DNA from 2 places in the Streptomyces sp. NPDC005963 genome. Region 1 is predicted to be linked to the other one. Evidence: riboswitches for the same ligand, from Rfam matches in the RefSeq annotation. Region 1 holds a riboswitch; the other holds the start of a gene.
The links. A riboswitch is a leader RNA that binds a small molecule or an ion and turns the genes downstream of it on or off. The one in region 1 is predicted to bind guanidine.
Positions count from the first base shown of each region.

Region 2: another riboswitch for guanidine. It lies ahead of ABZ348_RS26665 (multidrug efflux SMR transporter); the one in region 1 lies ahead of ABZ348_RS02365 (agmatinase family protein).

Region 1 is NZ_JBEXVD010000001.1:564,278-573,345, forward strand. Features, by position in the region: gene ABZ348_RS02350 (NAD(P)-binding domain-containing protein) at 1-614, opposite strand, end outside; gene ABZ348_RS02355 (MerR family transcriptional regulator) at 674-1,117, shown strand; gene ABZ348_RS02360 (RidA family protein) at 1,367-1,747, shown strand; gene ABZ348_RS02365 (agmatinase family protein) at 2,060-3,376, opposite strand; guanidine-III (ykkC-III) riboswitch at 3,388-3,454, opposite strand; gene ABZ348_RS02370 (hypothetical protein) at 3,947-5,677, shown strand; gene ABZ348_RS02375 (hypothetical protein) at 5,790-6,014, shown strand; gene ABZ348_RS02380 (DUF6357 family protein) at 6,333-7,589, shown strand; gene ABZ348_RS02385 (gamma-glutamyltransferase) at 7,784-9,068, opposite strand, start outside.
Region 2 is NZ_JBEXVD010000024.1:48,778-57,845, forward strand. Features, by position in the region: gene ABZ348_RS26655 (cytochrome P450) at 1-41, opposite strand, end outside; gene ABZ348_RS26660 (amidase family protein) at 284-1,897, opposite strand; guanidine-III (ykkC-III) riboswitch at 2,126-2,190, shown strand; gene ABZ348_RS26665 (multidrug efflux SMR transporter) at 2,208-2,522, shown strand; gene ABZ348_RS26670 (multidrug efflux SMR transporter) at 2,522-2,887, shown strand; gene ABZ348_RS26675 (hypothetical protein) at 3,000-6,800, opposite strand; gene ABZ348_RS26680 (helix-turn-helix domain-containing protein) at 7,457-7,906, opposite strand; gene ABZ348_RS26685 (MFS transporter) at 8,163-9,068, shown strand, end outside.

The DNA of each region.
Region 1 (9,068 bases):
GCCGATACGTTCGCCGATCCGACCAACGCCACGGCGTGCAGGAAGCCGTTCATGGTCGCGTACATCATGTCCAGCAGTGCGGCGTTGTACAGCACCGCTAGGCCGGGGTCAGGGCCAAGGTACCGAGGGCCGCCCATGCTCGCCAAGGTCGTCCGGTGCTCGTCGAAGACGGCCTGCGCCCCGCTGTAGAGGAAGATGGAATCTGGGTGCCCGACGAGAGCCGGCGGTACCATGATCGCGCCGTCAAGATAGTCGACGCCCCGGTCGGCGGCCCAACTGACCGCAGTGTGAGCCTCCTTCGGAGTCCCGGAGTTGAGGTTCACCAGTACGCGGCCCTTCCAGGCGTCACCAGCGGAATCGGAGACCGTGTGCATGGTCTCGTAGTCCTTGAGGCACATGATCGTGACAGGACTCGCGGACACCGCCTCGGCGACGGTCCCCGCGCGGTGGGCCCCCTGGGCAACAAGGCCGTTGGCTCGCTCAGGAGTGCGGTTCCATACGGTCGTGGGGTGGCCGCGTTCCAGAAGTGTCCCGGCGAGGGCAACGCCCATCGGGCCGAGGCCGATGACGGTAACGGGCTGGGGCTGCGGGCTTGCTGATTGCTGGTTCGTCATGCGGAATAGACTGCTCTCTCACATCGATGTGAGAGTCAACTGAACGTGGTGATCGTCACATGCGCATGGGGGATTTCTCCCGACGGACCGGGGTCAGCCAGCGCCTGCTGCGCTACTACGAGGAACAGGGGCTGCTCAAGCCATTGCGGCAGCCGAGCGGATATCGCGAGTTCACGGAAGGAGACGTAGCCACCGTCCGGGGCATCCGTATGCTGCTCGGCGCGGGTCTCAGCACCGCCACGATCGCCGAACTGATGCCCTGCATGGTCGACGACGGGCAGACCCTCGCGCCGGCCTGTTCCGGCATGCTGCCCGACCTGAACCGCGAACGTGAACGCATCAACGAGGCGGTGGCGGGCCTGCTGGCCGCACGGGACGCGCTGGACGCCGTGATCGCCGCCACGGCGCCGGCCGGAGGTGATGATCCGGAAGCCTGCTACGCGGCCGGTGCCGCCAAGAGGCCCAGCGACGCTGTTGTGTTACCGCTCGGCACACACATCTGACCGCACCGGAACAGGCAACCCGCGTCCTGGAGCACATCACCCACACCTGTGAGGAACAGGGCATTCACTCATCGGCAGCGCAACTGACGGCGCTTCGCCAGCACCACCAGAAACAGATCCGGGTTGCCTTCATCCCCTGTTCGCAGCCGTTCACCGGTGTCGGTCCCGGCCCCTGCACACCATGGTCTCCGGGTCGTGGTTCGCACATGCGTGATCTGGGATCATGGGCCGATGGATCATGTTCGGCAGATGGTCAGTTCTGGCTCGCCACTCGAACCGCACATCGGTTTCTCCCGGGCGATCCGCAAGGGAGCCCACGTCGCAGTTGCTGGGACTGCTCCCATCGGGGACGACGGGAGGACCGTGGGGCTCGGGGACGTCTATGCCCAGACCGTCAGATGTCTAGACATCGCAGACGCTGCGCTGAAGGCAACGGGGGCGTCACTGGAGGACGTCGTGCGAACCCGCGTCATGCTCACCGATGTGACTCGTTGGAAGGAAGCCGCGCAAGCGCACGGGGAGCGGTTCGCGACCGTCCGTCCGGCCTGCACCTTCGTTGAGGTCTCACGCTTCATCGATCCCGAATGGCTCGTTGAAGTGGAGCTCGACGCCATCCTCGACCAGCCCTGATGCGACGGCGCTGCGCGGGCCGGGAGATGGGGCCGGCGTGCCGTGTCGGGGTAAGTCCGCAGGGGCGGACCGGGATCATGGTCATCGACATGAACACGCGTGCCCTCAGCCTTTGCTGTGGACACGCGTGTCACCGGACCGGACCACGCCCGTCAGCCCGCGAACAGAAGCCGAGCCGGGCCACAGATTCACGGCAGGAAAAACCGTCCCTCACCTCACGATGAGAGCGTTGCGAACGGGCTACGCCGTTCGATCCTCACCGCACTCTGGCGGCTGCAGCGCCAACGGCGCCAGGCTTGGTCGGTCCATCGGTCAGGCCTCCGGCGGCGCTGGAGAGGTGCCTTCTGGCGACGCGGCTCTCGGGCCCCAGGCATGTCGGTCCATCTGAGCGGCCTTCTTGCCGAGGTGACCTTCCCTGGTCAGGACGGCGAGAGAGTCCAGGATCACGCGTGAACTAAGCAGCGCCGTCTGTTCCGCCCAGTCGTACGGAGGAGCGCATTCGACGACTTCGAGGCCGGCGAGGCCGGGCGCCGAGATCATTCTGATGAGGTTCAGTGCTTCCCTCGGCAGCAGACCACCTGGTTCCGGCCAGCCGGTGCCGGGCACGAATCCCGCGTCGATGACGTCGATATCGAAGGAAAGGTAGACCGCTTTGGCGCCCTTCCACGCCATCTCCAGCGCGATTTCCGCGACCTTTTCGATACCGACGCGCTCGACATCGCCCACCGTGATGATGGTGGTGCCCCGCTCACGCCCGACCTTGACTCCGGCTCGTGGTGATTGCCAGCCGCCGATTCCAATCTGAACGAGGTTGGTCGCGGGAGCATTCTTGATGTTCGTCGCATGGAACCAGGGCGTGGTGTGCATGCGCTCGTCCAGGTCGGTCTCCTGGGTGTCCACATGCCGATCGAAGTGAATGATGCCGATGTTTCCGTCGACGTACGGCGCCATTCCTCGGATCGTCGGGTATCCGATGGAGTGGTCACCACCCAGGATGACCGGGAAGACACCGCGCTGGTAAACATGCGCCATCGCCTGACTGATCTGGTCGAATGACTTCTCCAGATTCCCCGGGATGGTGAACACATCCCCGATGTCGACGATGTTCAACTGCTCGCGCAGATCGACACCCAGTTCAAAGCAGTAGGTGCCGAACAGGTTCGTCGACCGTCGAATTCCCTGCGGTCCGAATCGAGCTCCGGGCCGGTACGTGGCACCTGAGTCGAGCGGCGCACCGAACACGGCGACCTCGGCGTCCTCGACCTGGTTCACGTCCTCCAGGAAGGGAGTCTTGAGGAAAGTCCCCCGCTCACCGGCGAAGTGCGGTAGTTCACCGCGGGAGAACGTGGGAATCGTCTTGTCGACGAGCGTCGGCGATCCGGCCAGTCCGAACGCCAACCCTCGCTCGATTTCCTCGTCGTGACGGAAGAGCGAAATCCGGTGCTCGGCCTCCTGCGCCCACTTGCCTTCCTTCATGGCGAAGGCATCACTGTGCGAGTGGCTGTGCTGGTGCGATTGCGAATGACCAGGGCCGGTGTTACGCGGCTCTTGCTGGCTTGCACCGCCGGGGTCGTTCCCCGATGATGCCGTGTTGCTTTCTTGCTCACTGGGCTCGGGCGTTTTCGGCATTTCAGCCTCCAACGAGGCCGTCTTTACGCGGAACCGGTACGGCCACCCTCGTCGGCGGGCGCTCTTGTAGCGCCTCTCTGGCACCTTAGCACCGGAGCCCGAGCAGTTCACCAAGAACCCGGTGCATACGACATGTAGATCGCGACGGAAACAGCGACACTGGTCGCCCCAGGGTTTCAGCGAGGACGACGGAGGCGTGGACTGAACGCACGCATCGGGTGACGGCGGGGCCCATCAGTGGCCGGGGTGGCCGGAAATCGCAAGCGTGGACGTACGCGGCAATCCCGCTCTGCCGACACGGCGTGGACGTGATGCGCATGTTTAATGCGCCCCGTGTCCATGGAGGCGACCTGAGAGCTCCTGAAATTCCCGGTGTCCGTTTCGTGGACAGGCCCTGACCTGCCAGAAATCCGTCACGATGGTGGAAGGGAGCAGTAGACCGGGCCGCTGGAGACGCTCTGCGGAACACTCCAGCACAGGACGATCATGCTGCGCCCACACGACTTGTCGTCGAACGCGTCGAAAGGGCGGGGGACGGCCCCGCCCGGACGTAGGGAGAGGCGGGAAGCGATGGCGACCGACGACTGGGATCTTGTCCAGAGATATCGCGCTGGGGACCACGAGGCAGCCAGGCAGCTCATGGGCCGACACTGGCAACAGCTGATCCTGCTGACCTTGTTGAAGCTGGGCGGCAATTGGCACGACGCCGAGGACGCAGCCGCCGAGGCCTTCACCGCTCTGGCGGACGACCGCGGTGTCAAGCCGATCCGCAGCGTAGGCCCCTGGTTGAGGCGCGTCGCCCTCAACAAAGCGGCAGACAAGGCGCGGAGCAAGACGCCGCAGCCGATGGGCGAGCCGGATGAGCCGCCAGCCGACCTTCCTGCGGGAGCCGAGCAGGTGGACGGACGACTGACCACCAGGGACATCCTGCAAGCCCTCGACGCGCAGGAACGACGCGTCATGGCGGTGGCCCTCGACGGCGAGACCGCGGGATGGCCGCGCCTCCATCAGGCGCAAGCACTGGACATGGAGCTGTACAAGGACTACAAACCAGCACTGCGCCAAGCTCGACGACAGACGAAAGAAGCCCTGCTCCTACTGCACATGCTGCACCCGGAGAACAAGCCGTGTCAGGGGTTACTGGAGAGGTGCGGTGTCACTCCCGGCCAGGCAAGCAGTGGTCCACAGCTGACCCCTGAGGGCCGGAGAGCCGGGATGGAGCACATTGGGGCATGTACTGACTGCCCGGCGAAGCGGAAGAAGGTGAAGGACCGTCACTGGGTACCCGGCGTGGTGTTCGCCCCGTCGCCGGAACTGTACGACCGGGTGCGCAACATCTGCGACGCACGGCACCTGGAGAGCAGGTCGGGAAAGAACAGGGCACAGCGGAATCCAGGCACCAGAGCCCAGGGGACCCGTACCGGTAGCCGCCCGATGAAGACCCGCCCCGGCACCCAGGTCGACCGTTGGGATGCGTCCCCGCTCGGCACCCGATCTGTACGGCGGCTGGTCAAGGGCGTTGGTGCGGGCGTCCTTGCCGCGCTCCTCGCGATTGCCATCGTGGACAAGGGCAGAGTGGACATCAGCCTGCCGGAGATGGAGATCCTTCCCGGGGTGAAGGCCTCCGCCAGTCCCGGCGGCACGGACGAGGTCCGGACGAACACCGGCAACGTGCCCACCGGCGAAGGGAACACGGTCGACGGGCACAACGAGCACGAGAAGAACGACGAGAACAGCAAGAACAGCGAGAACAACAACACAGCCAACGGCGGCACAAACAACGGAAACACTGACAACAACAGCACCGGCAAAAGCAGCACCGGTGGCAGCACAAACAAAGGGAACACCAACAACGGCAGCACCGGCGGCGTCAGCCTCGAAGGCGGTGGAGTCGTCGCCTCACCGGAGGACACCACCGACCCCAGCGTCTCCCTCGCTGGCATCAGCACCAGCGCGGTCGGGCAGGAGGTGGTGGGCACCGGGGGTTCGGTCATGCAGACATGCGGCCCGGACGGAACACCCACCACCTACAGCGTGTGGGTAGCCGCATCTGACCCCTCGGGTCTCCAATTCGTGATCCTGTACATCCAGCACCCCACCGACACCTGGACGTACGAATCCAGTACGGGCGTCGCCGACGGCGACGTCGTCCGGTTCGACATCCCGGCCTACCGGACGACCCCGAAGGTTCAAGGCACGGTGCAGTTGCAGCTCTTCGCCATGGCGAAGGACACGAAGGGGAACCACACCGACCTCGATCTCGGGACCCTGCCGCTGTATGAGTGCGGCGAACCCGGCTGACCTCACAGCTACGCGGCCCCTGCGACCCCGCTGTCCCCACGACCGACGACCGACGACGCGCGCCTGATCACACGGTTCACAGCCAACCGGTCACATCACCTAGGAGCAGCACATGAGTTCCGTCCCCTCCCCCATGCCTCCGGCCCCGTCCGAGCACTCCCAGCCCGGCCCGTTCCTGACGATGCACACCGCCCTCATCCTCCTGACGGCCTTGGTCATCGGCCTGATCGTCGGTGGACTCACCTTCCTTGGCGGCACCCCGGCTCCCGGCGCGATCCTCGCGGGCCTGCTCAGTGCCGGAATCAGCGTGCCGGCTCTGCACCGTCTCATCGGCTGACACCGCCCCATGTCCCGGAGAGCCCGGCCGCAGGAGACCGACGTACGACTCGGAGCCGGATGGTCTGAGAGAGGAGGACCGGATCTTCTTGACTCACCGGGGATATGTACCTGTATGACGCCATCAAACTGACAACAGCCGTCAGGGAACGGCCCACCGCACAGGCGTGGCGGGTGCCGAGTCGAAGGGTGTGGACGGACCCGGGGATCGTGGCCTTCCGGCCTGGCACAGCAGACGGCGTTGGCCGGGGTCGACGAGATCGCGGCCAGGCCGGACCTGACGAGTCCCGCCTGATCCCTGATGGGGAAGACTGAGCCCATGAGAGACATCGTTTTCACGCGCCAGAGCGGCTGGATCCCGTACGTGATCCGCGAGGACGGTGGGCTGAAGCTGGCGCTCGGTGCCGGGGCCGACGCCAACCATGATCCTCGCACGTTCACGTTCTCGATCGGCGAAGCCCACCTTGCGGTGATCCGGCAGGACCTCGCGAGACACCTGCTGTTGTGGAGTGCGGTCCTTCCGCTGTGCGACGCCGCCGGAACGCGGGGCCGGCTCGACGAGGACGCTGCCGTCGCGCTCCTGGACCCGATCCTCCTCGCCGCGCCCGCGGACGTCGACACTCTCTTCCACGGCATCCGGTGGGACAGGGGTCAGCTCATTGCCCATGGCGCTGACATCGATCTGCTGGAGCGCGGCAAGGTCTGCGCGGCGATGCGCGCGGCGACAGAGACGTCCAATGGGCAACGGGCTCAGGAGTACCACGCGAACCGCCGTCGCGCCGAGCGCGGAACAGTACTCGGTCCCCTCGACGCCGCGATCTTGAAGTACACGGGCCAGTACCTGCACGGCGCGACGGTTCCGAGGCGGATGCCCGACGCCGTCGACCCCGCGCTGCTGCCCGAGGTCATACGGGTGATCGCCACCGCAGAGCAGGCGTGCGCCGGAATGCGGATCGGCCGGGATCCGCGACGGGGCAAGCGCGCCACGGACAAGCGTGACTGGGATCGGATGGCGTCGACGGTCGACGCGGCCGTGCGCCGTGCGCATCCTCAGTTGGTCGATGACGCGGTGCGCACCGTGAGCTTCCTGATGTGCTCCGAGGCCGCGGACCGCTCCAGGAGCGCGCCCGTGGAGGATGACGAGGAGGCGGCCGGCGACGGCTTCGGCAGGAGTGCGCGGAAGACGATCCTGTCGTTCACCGACGACAAGGGCGTCGAGAAGGTTTGGCTCGCGGACAATCCCCGCACTGCCTCTGCGGAGTTCTGGGAGTTCGTCGGCGATCGCTCCGCCGCGGACAACGAAGTGTTCACCATCGAGGACGAGGAGATGGGTGAGGGGATCCAACTCCACTTCTACGCGGACTCCATCGCCCGGATCACCACGGCGCACCAGGGCAAGGGCGGGTCGGATCCGGAGTACCGGGTCGAGTACGGCCTGGTCGACGGGATGGGCGGGTACCGGAAGCTGGTGAGCGCCTTTGTCGGCGGCGGCTGCGCCGCACTCGAACAGCACGGCCCTTGGATGTTGGATGTTGCTGAGTTCGAACGCGCCCGCCGGCAGCGCAACGCCCGGTAGCCCCGGCGGGAGCCCGCGCGCCGATGCACGCCCACCGCTGCTGATCATCGACGACGTTCTCGCCGTCGATCCGGATGTCGGGCCACCGCGCGATGGCCCGACGTGCCCGTTCCCGGGTTCCGGATGACGTCGAACGCAGGCTGGAACAGCGCCGGGCGGCAAGCGCTGCCGTGGGGAAGGAGCCGGTGTCCGGATCAGGTGTTCGTCGCCGTGGCGGAGCCGTCGCTGCGGGGGTCGGTCGCTGCATGGAAGCGACCCTCGGGGGTGCGGCGTACGAGTTGGCCGTGGCCCACCTGTTCGTCCAGGTCGCCCAGGATCTCGGTGCGACGGCCGTTGCCTCGCAGGGCTGCCACAGCGGCGTCGGGCACGGTGCTCTCCGCGGAGGCCACTCCGGCGGGCTCGTCGACTCCGAGACCACCGATCACCCAGCGGGGGCGCGCGAGCGCGGTCGCCGGGTCGTCGCCCGCGTGGAGGCGCAGGGCGAGATGGGTGTGGATCTGGGGCTGGGCCTTTCCGCCCATGGTTCCGTGGGCGCCGGTTACGGTGCCGTCCCGGCGGGTGAGAACGGGCATCAAGGTGTGTGCGGGCCTTCGGCCGCCGATCAGACGGTTGGGCGAGTGGGGGGCGAGGTCGAAGAAGGAACCCCGGTTGTGCAGGACGATGCCGCTCGCCGGGTCGAGGATGCCTGAGCCGAAGCTGTGGAACAGGCTCTGGATCAGGGACACCGCGTACCCCTCCTCGTCGGCGGCGACCACGGCGACGGTGTCGCCACTGGGTCGTGCCGCAGCGGCCCGGGGAGCCGGCCCGGGCTGTGGGCGGGGGCGCGGCCGGGCGAGGATCTCGGCGGCGAGCGCGTCCAGATGTGCTGTGCCGAGGAGTTCGCCGACCGGCACCGGTACGTGTCGGGGGTCGGCGAGGTGGGTGTCGCGGTCGTGAGTGATCGCGTCGAAGACCTGGGCCGTCAGATGGGCGTCGGCACCGAGGAGATCGGCGTCCGACGGCAGGCGCTCGATGAGCCCGAGGGCCTGGAGCAGATGCAGGCCCTGGGAGTTCGGCGGGGCCGTCAGGTACTCCTCGCCACGGAAGACAGCGGAAAGTGGCGCGGTCGTTTCGGTGGTGTGGCGGGCGAGGTCGTCCGTGGTGATCGGGGAGCCGAGTTCACGCAGCCGGGCGACCACACCGGCGCCGAGAGCCCCTTCGTAGAACGCCTTCGGACCGTCCGAGGCCAGTTGTGCCAGCGACTCGGCGAGCGCGCTCTGGCGTAGGGTCGTCCCGGCGGTGAGCGGTTTGCCACCGGGGAAGAAGACGGCACGCATACCGTCGTCACCGAGCAGTTCACCGGCTTCCTCGCGCAGCGCGGTGGCCACACCGGGTGCCGTGGGAACGCCGTTGCGGGCGTAGTCGATGGCCTGGGTGAAGAGCTGTTGCCAGGGCAGTTGGCCGGCGAGTTCGGACAGGGTGGCCCAGCCGGCCACAACG
Region 2 (9,068 bases), on a different contig from region 1:
TCGCTTTCGGCCTGGGTGGTGCCCGGTTCCTGAACAGTCATGATCGGAACACTCCAAACAGGTGGCTGCCTCGATGACGGCAGCATCGCAGCGGCTCCTGCCCCACCGCCGACCGCCCGGGCCAATCCACCTAAACGAGGGTATGTGCCGCAAGCGTCGCCACCGCTGGTCGAGAGCCGGACACGGGCTCGGCATCGAGCGCTTGCACGACCGTGGGCTGATGATCTTCCAGGCGGCCAGAAACGTATGGGGCAGGAGGTCGCTGGTTGGTCCGGAACGAGCCCTAGTCGGTAGCGCCGGCAGGCGTGACCGAGCGCAAGTACCGCGGTGCACGCCAGGCGTCCAGCCGCCGTTCCACCGCCGCTCCCAGTGACAGCAGTTCGGCATCCTGGCGGTCACCGGCCATCAGGAGCAGGCCGACCGGCAGTTCGCCGACGAACCCGGCGGGCACGGACAACGAGGGGTAGCCGGCAACTGCGGCCGGGGTGGAGGAGGGGATCACATCGTTGTCGCCCCGCGCGCAGTCGGTGGTCCAGGCAGGCGGGTTCGCCGGGGCCGCGATGGCGTCCAGGTCGTGGGCGGCCATGGTCTCGTCGATGGACCGCCGGGACAGGTCTTTCAGCTCGGCGCGCATGGCGCGGTAGCCCGGATCCGTGGTCGGTGGTGCGGCCAGGGCCAGTTCGAACAGTTCCTGGCCGGCGAAGCAGGTGTGTTCGGCCGGGTGCGTGCGGTTGAACTCGATCAGCCCGGCGAGGTCGCGAGGGCCCGTGCGCGAGGACAGATAGCTGTCGATGTCCCTGCGGAACTCGCTCAGGAGTGCCGGGAACTCCAGTTCGGCGAGCCTGCTCTGGTAGGGCGGTGTCACCTCGACGATCCGGGCCCCGGCAGCACGCAGTCGTGCCGCGGTCCGGGTCATCAGGGTGTCCACGTCGGCGCCGAGCGAGGGGAGCCGCCACAGGCCGATCCGCTTGCCGCTCAGCCCACCGGGGCGCGTGATCGCCTCCGTACGGCCGAAGGCACTCTCGGCTCCCGCGGCGTGATGACCGCTGAGCACCGCGAGGGTGATCGCCGCGTCGGTGACGTTGCGTGCCATCGGGCCAGCCGTGTCCTGCTCGGCGGAGATCGGGACGACTCCGGACTGGCTGACCAGGCCGAGGCTGGGCTTGTGGCCGACGACCCCGTTCATCCCGGCCGGACACACGATGGAGCCGTCCGTCTCGGTGCCGATCGCCACCTGCGCCAACGATGCGGCGAGCGCCGCGGCCGAACCGGAGGACGATCCACACGGATTGCGGTCCAGGACGTACGGGTTGTGTGTCTGCCCGCCCACCGCTGACCAGCCGGACGTCGGCTTCGCCGCGCGGAAGTTCGCCCATTCGGACATGTTGGCCTTGCCGAGGATCACCGCGCCCGCCGCCCGCAGAGTCTCAACCAGTTTCGCGTCCGTGTCCGGAGGGCTTCCGGCCAGCGCCAGCGACCCGGCCGTCGTCGGCATGTCGAAGGTGTTCACATTGTCCTTCAGGAGGACGGGGATGCCGTCGAGCGGGCCGCGGACCGATCCGAGACGATGCCTCGCATCGCTGGCCGCGGCCTGGCTCAGGGCAGTCGGGCTGATGTGCAGCACCGCGTTGATCTTCGGGTCGATGGCATCGATCCGCTGAAGGTACGCCCGGGTCAGATCCGACGAGGTCAGGGACCCGCGCTTCATGCGCGCCTGTAATTCGGGGATGGTCACCGTGTCCAGGTCCACTCCGCGCAGGAGTGCCGATCCGGCGGGGGATGCGGAAGCACGGGCACTCGGTTCGGCGGCCATCGCACGCTGCCCCGGTACGCCTGTCGCCAGCAGGGGCGCCAAGGCCAGGGCCGCGGTCAGTGCGGCAAAGCTTCTCTTGTTCATGGGAAGAGCCCACTGGAGGAGCCCATGGGGTGCAAGACACTTCTCCGCCTCTTCTCACAGTGGGAAGCGCCCGTCGTCCGAAGCCTGACCACGTCCCCGCCGTGCCGAATGCGCACCTGCGTCGGCCCTGGCCGTCGGCGTGGCGGTCGCGGGGAGCATGGTGACCAAGGGCATGTGTCCACCAGTCGCACGGACGGCGAGAACACGACTCCGCTGTGCTATACAAGTACTGAGGCCTCGCTCAGGCCTGCGGACGACGGATCAGTACCCGCTCAGCGACAAGACTGGCCATTGGGAGGTCAGTTCCGCCATGGCGTGGTTCATTCTCGTCGTATCAGGAGTGCTGGAGGCCGTCTGGGCCACTGCACTGTCAGCATCCAAGAACTTCAAGCGCCCCATCCCCACGGTCGTCTTCGGGGTTGCCCTCGCAGCGAGCATGACGGGGCTGGCCTTCGCCATGAAGAGCCTGCCCACGGGTACAGCGTACGCAGTCTGGGTCGGCATCGGGGCGGTGCTCACCGCCGTCTGGGCCATGGTGACCGGCAAGGAGCGCGCCACCACCGCGCGCGTGCTCCTGCTGCTGGGTCTCGTCGGTTGTGTTGTCGGACTGAAGGCGGTCAGCTGATGCCTTGGGCGATTCTTCTCATCAGTGCCGTGTTCGAGGCCGTCTGGGCCACGGCCCTCGGTCTCTCCGACGGGCTGAGCAAGACCGGTCCCACCATCGTCTTCTTCGTCGGGCTGGCGCTCAGCATGGCAGGTCTGGGCTACGCGATGATCCGGATCCCGATCAGTGTGGCCTACTCGGTCTGGATCGGCGTCGGGGCGGCCCTGACGGTCCTCTACGCCATGCTCACGGGCGAGGAACCCGCCTCCGTGCTGAAGGGCGTGTTCCTCGGCGGGATCATCCTCTGTGTCATCGGCCTGAAGTTCGTCAAGACCAAGCCGGGGTCGAAGGCCGAGCAGCAGTTGCCGGAGACGTCGAGCCCGTAGTGGTCCCTGTGGTCCACGGTGCCGGTCGGCCGGCGATTCAGCGCCGGCCTGCCACACGGGCAAGCGGTCGCCCTGACTCCCACGCGTCAGGGCGGCACGCCGGATGCGCCTCCTAGGAGGAAGGCTTTGCGCAGGTGGGACGGTAGGAAACGGTCTTGACGCGGGATTTCCAGTCGGTTTCGGACAGGCCGGTGGAGACCCTCGCGCACACGCGGTCGATCAGGCTGGCCGGGTCCAGCCGGTAGGTCCGTGGCGGCACCTGCCCGTACGTGGCGTGAAGGGTGCGTGAGTCGGGACTGAAGGAGAGGGCGGAGACGGTACTGCCGGCGGTGGGCAGGGACGTGCCGAGCCTCTGCAGCGAGGTGACGTCCCACAGTTGCACCGCGCCTTCGGCACCGGCGGCCAGTATGCGGTTGTCCGGTGAGAAGGCCAGCACCTCGGCAGCGTCGGACGGCTCGGCGGAATCGGCCGGGAACTCAGCCAACCGCTCTTGGAGGGCAGAGTCCCACAGGGCGACCCTGCCGAATCGGTTGGCCGTCACGAGATGCTTGCCATCCGGGCTGTAGGCGAGGGCATCCACCCTTTCATGCGCCAAGGACGTCGAGGTCACCCGGCCGGACTCCACTTCAAGCAGGTTTCCGCTCGCCGCCAGGACCGCACCGTCACCAGGCCGGGGGGCCAACGCACCCCACAGCCCCGGAACCGTGCGGATCAGGGTTCTGGTACGGAGATCCCAATGGTCTGCCGGAAGGAACGCCCAGCGGGAAGCGAGCAGGGACGTGCCGTCCGGACCGAAGGCGATGTCGACCAGGTGATTCTGAAAGCCGGTGGCCGGAACGGTCTTGCGGATGACGGCCGTGGTTCGACGGGTGCGGACATCGACGACGACCAGGGTCTCCTGGAGAGTGCTCCGCCCCGTCTGGGTCTGCCAACCGAAGGCTGCGGACTTCCCGTCCGCACTCAACGCCACGACCACCGGGCACTCTTGGTTCGGTGATGCCACGGGTGGGGTGCAGTAGCGCGAGAACTCGGTCGCTCGGCCGTCATTGCTGAGGGTGAACCGCAGTCGGCCCGCACCCTGGGGAACCCGGACCCCGGCCAGGGCGCGGTTACCCGGGCCGGGGGCGGCCACGACTCGCACGTCAGACCAGTCGGATGTCACCGCCCCGTCGATGGTGAGGGAGTAGACCGTCCTCCCCATCAGATAGCGAATCTGCCGCTGCTCGACATCGATGACCAGATGCTCCGGATCGTCGTCCAGTACGGCGTACCGGAAGGCAGGGGGTCCCCCGTCCTTGGATATGCGCAGCAGCTGAATCGAACCCTTGCCCTGTGTCGCCAGATAGCGGCCGTCCGAGCTGTGAGCGATGCTGCGGCCTGTGGTGTCGATGGTGTCGGTCAGTTGCCGTCCCGAAGCGACGTCCCACACCCGCACACCGTCGATGCCCTCCTGAGCGAGGCGCTCGCTCCCTTTGGTGAAGCGGAGCGAGAGGTAACACGTCGGCACCGGGTCTCCGGGAACCACGGGTCCATTGGCCCGGGGCGCCCAGGGTGTGTGCAGCAGGCGACGGCTGGCCACATCCCACAACCGCACCTGGCGGCCCGGCTCACAGACGGCGATCAGACGGTCATCTGCACTGACTGCGGTCATTCCTCCGGATGACATCGTGGCCGCCGGCGATGCGAGCTGCCAGAGCACCCGTCCGGTCGCGACCTCCCTCAGCTGCACGGTCTCCCTGAAAGGGCGTACGTCGGTGAAAGGGCTGACGACGATGGTCCGTCCGCTGGGTCCGAACTCCGCCTTCCCCTCGGGCACGGTCCAGTCCGACAGCCGGCCCGTCCGGATGTCCCACAACACCGTTCGACCGCCCCGTCGCAAAGCGAGCAGGTGCCCATCGGGGCTCATTGCGGAGATGTGTTGGGCGTCGGCGCCGAGGCCCGGGAACGTACCGATGCGGCGGTGCGTGGTGATGTTCCAGCGGACGACCTCCCGGCTGCCGAGCCTGAGCAGGAATCGGCCGTCGGCCGTGAGGCGGAACTGAACGTGAGGGTCGGCCACTCGGGGGGCGGGGGCGATGAAACGGTCTGCTTCCTTCTGGGTGGCGGCGGACATCAACGCCGCGCGGGTCTCCGGCAGGTCCGAAATCCTGTGGGCCGTGAGACCGAGTCGCATGGCCGTCACGGGATCGCTTCGACGCATGTTCTCGGCGAGTGTGGCGATCCGCCGGGCCTCGTCCCGCACCTTCTCCCGGTCTCGGGCCCGGTCCTGTTCCCAGGCGATCCCGCCGATGAGCAGGGCCAACGCGGCGATCAGGGTCAGTACGGTCCGCAAACGCCGCAGCCGACGGACAGCCCGGATGGCCGTTTGCTGCTCCTGGCCACGGGCGGCGCTGCCGGCAGTGAGGAAGGCCCTTTCGACGGGGGTGAGGTGGTCGATGTCGAGGTGTTCCTCCGCCTGGGTCAGACGGGTGCCCCGGTAGAGAGCGCCAGGATCGCGCTCCAGGGAGTGCCAGGTGTGGGCGGCCTCGGTGAGGGCCCGGTGGATGCGAAGCCGTTCCCGGGCTTCGTCGATCCACCCCCGAAGACGGGGCCAGGCCGCGAGGAGCGCCTCATGGGTGAGTTCGAGGCTCTGATCGTCGAGGGTGATGAGACGGGCACGGGCCAGGGCCTCGACAAGGACGTTGCTGTCACCGGTGGTGAAGGCGTCGAGTTCGCTGCGGGTGAGAGGTCTTCGGGTGTCCGGGGTGTCGTCGTGACCGGGGGCGACCAGGCGGAGCAGGAGTTGTCTCAGGGCGCTCTGTTGGGAGGCGGTGAGGCGGGTGTAGAGGAGTTCGGCGGTGGCAGCGACGGCCCCGTCGAGGCCACCAGCCTCCTCGTAGCCACTGGTGGTGAGGATGCGCCCGGTGCGGCGGTGCCAGGTTTCCAACAGTGCGTGGGAGAGCAGGGGCAGCGCGCCCGTGCGGCCGTTGACGGTGTCGGCGAGGCGAGCGGTCAACTCGCGTTCCACGATGAGTCCGGCCGCGGCGGCGGGTTTGACGATGGCATCGCGGAGTTCGGGCAGGGTCATGGGCGGTACGGGAAGATGAGCGTCGCGCAGGGCCTCGGCGAGGGCGGGGTGTTCGACACAGTGACGGTAGAAGTCCGCACGGGCCGCACACACCACCCGAAGACGGTTCGCGGGATCATCGGCTGCCAAGACCATCCGTAGGAACGCCTCGCGCTCCTCGGGGTCTTGACAGAGCGTGAAGACCTCCTCGAACTGGTCGACGATCACCAAGGTGTCCCCGCTCGGCCCATCACCCTGCGCGGAGCGGGCGTCGGTGAAGAGATGGCGGTGGGTACGGTTGGGAGAGACACCGGGGGTGAGTATGCGAATCCCCGCGAGTGCGGGAGTCGACTCCGTTGTGTTGTCCGGGTCGGGTGTGTCGGGTCGGCGGAGGGCCGGTACCACCGCTGCCCGCAGCAGTGAGGTCTTTCCGCTGCCGGATGGACCGAACACCATCGCAAAACGTCGCCGCGCCATGAGGTCGAGGACATCCGCGGTGATCCGCTCACGACCGAAGAACAGACCGCTGTCGGCGGTTTCGTAACGCGCCAGACCTCGGTAGGGGGAGGTCTCTTCCCTGCGTGTCACAACGGCATCCCGCACCGCCACCCCGGCCGCCAGCCAGCGAGCCTCCCAGTCTCCCACGTCACCACCACACGCCCGTACATAGGCGAGCGTCACCTTCAAGCTGGGTAACTCCCGGCCGGACGCCGCCAGCGACAGGGTCGTCACCGAGAATCCCGCCTGTCGCGACAACTCCCGATAGGTCGGCTGACCGGCCTCCCTCCTCAGTCTCCGTAACGCATGGGCAAACTCCTGCACCGGACCCGCCTGCGGATCCACCGGTAGTTCACGACGCCCCGCCACCCAGCACTCCCCCGCGCGACTCTGCTCATGTGCATGGCCGCCCGACACAGTACGTGACATCCGTCCCGGTGGCAGAAGAGGCCCGCGTGGGCCGTGGCCCGATCCGAACCGGGCGGCACTCCGGTGGTGGCCCGCCCGTACAGCATGAGTTGCTGGCGCGATCATCGCGCGGTGATAGGCCGAAGGCGTCGTGGCCGTCACGGGTGAGAGCCGCACGGGAGACGAAGCCCCACCGAGGTGCGATCTCACGGATGGAGGTACCCAACAGGAGGGGGCTGGTGAGCACGTTGCACAACGGAAGACCCCGATCTCCGCAGGGAGACCGGGGTCTTGATCGAGCGCTGGGCAGGCCTTGCACCTGCATTTCCCCGCGGGAAGCGGGACGTCTTTCCTTGGACCACCAACGCGAGTCCCCCAGCCGGATTCCCGGCCGCGAGCACAAGATCAATATACCCCAGGGATCACACCGCCACGAACCACGGCCCACCGAACTTCCCCGCTGCGCCCCGAGTGGAGCAACACCGCTCCGGGTGCGTCGGCCCATAGCGCCGATCGCGCCATGAGATCCGCGGCAAAGCCCTGCGTGTCCGACGCCGAACGACGAGGGCGCAGCGGATCAGGGCGGCGCGCGACCGTGGGCTTCCGGTCGGGGCGAGCTACGCGCCGCTTCCCGTGTCGTGTGCCGCTTCACGGGTCAATCGGGCGTCGTAAGCGGCCCGAGCCCCGGCGATTTCGTTCTGGTGCTCCTCGGTCCAGGTGACCAGGGACCGGATCGTGGCGTGGAGGGTGCAGCCGAGCGGGGTGAGCGCGTACTCCACTCGGGGTGGGACGACGGGGTGCACCGTACGGCTGACCAATCCGTCGCGCTCCAACTGGCGCAGGGTCACCGTCAGCATCCGTTGGCTGATGCCGTCGATCTCCCGGCGGAGTTCCGTGAAACGTAGGACGCGGCTGTCGAGCAGGGCGATCACCAGCAGGGACCACTTGTCGGCGATCCGGTCCAGGATCTGGCGGACCTCGCAGTCCTCGCGGGTGTCCCACTGGAACGGGTCGGGGTCTCCGCTGTCGTCGAAGTCGGTAACCGCGCGGTGACTTGGTGACTTCAAAGTGCCTCCTTCCGTGGCGCTCCATCGTCCCGCAGGATCGAAGTGGTTACAAGAAGGAACTGGCCATCCATCAGGTAACCGTTTCCCCGTGTCCGACACCCTTCGCGGAGCCGTCTCCATGCCCGTCAACCTGCCGCCCTCACCCTCCGAAGCCCTCTCGTCGCCTTCCGCGCACACCGTGCCCGTCACCACCCGATCGGTATCTACTGGACAGCAGCCCGCCGCGGGAGGGGGCGCTCCGCCTCCTCCCGCGAGGATGTCCGCGCGCGCCTGGGCCCTGCTCCTGGTGCTCTGCGGGGCGATCTTCCTGGAGGGGATCGACATCGCCATGCTCGCGGTGGCGATTCCGACGATCCGGGCCGAGCTGGGGCTCTCCACGGGTACCGCGGCCTGGGTGATCAGCGGATACGTGCTGGGCTACGCAGGGTTCACCCTGCTCGGCGGGCGGGCCGCCGATCTCCTCGGTCGCCGGCGAATGTTCCTGAGCGGACTCGTCGTCTTCATCGCCTTCTCGGCACTCGGAGGAGTGGCGACCGAGGGTTGGATGCTGGTCGTCTCCCGCTTCGTCACGGGTGTGGCCTCCGCCTTTATGACACCCGCCTCCATGTCGATCATCACCACGTCCTATGCGGAGGGCCGTCAGCGCAACCGCGCCCTCCTCATCTTCGCGGGCACCGCCGCCGGAGGATTCTCGATCGGTCTGGTCATCGGCGGGCTGCTCACCCAACTCGGCTGGCGCTGGGTCTTCTACGCGCCGGTCCTCCTCGCCGCGGCGATCCTGCTCGCAGCCGTACGACTGATTCCCACCGGGCCTCCCCCGATACGGCAAGGGGGCTTCGACCTCCCCGGTGCGGTGACCGTGGCCGGGGCCATGCTGCTGTTGACCTACGGGATCGTCCGCTTGGAGCACGGGCTGACGCAGTGGCGGATGACGGTTGCGGTGTTCGTCGCGGGTCTGCTGCTGCTCGGCCTCTTCGTCCGGGTGGAGCGACAGTCCGCAGCACCGTTGGTACGGCTGGGCATCCTCCGGCAGGCGTCCGTCGCCCGCTCGGACCTGGGGGCGTTGCTACTGCTCGGAGGCTTCATGGGCTTCCAGTTCATGGTGACGCTCTATCTCCAGGACGTGCGTGGTTGGTCCTCGCTGGAGACCTCGTTGACTCTT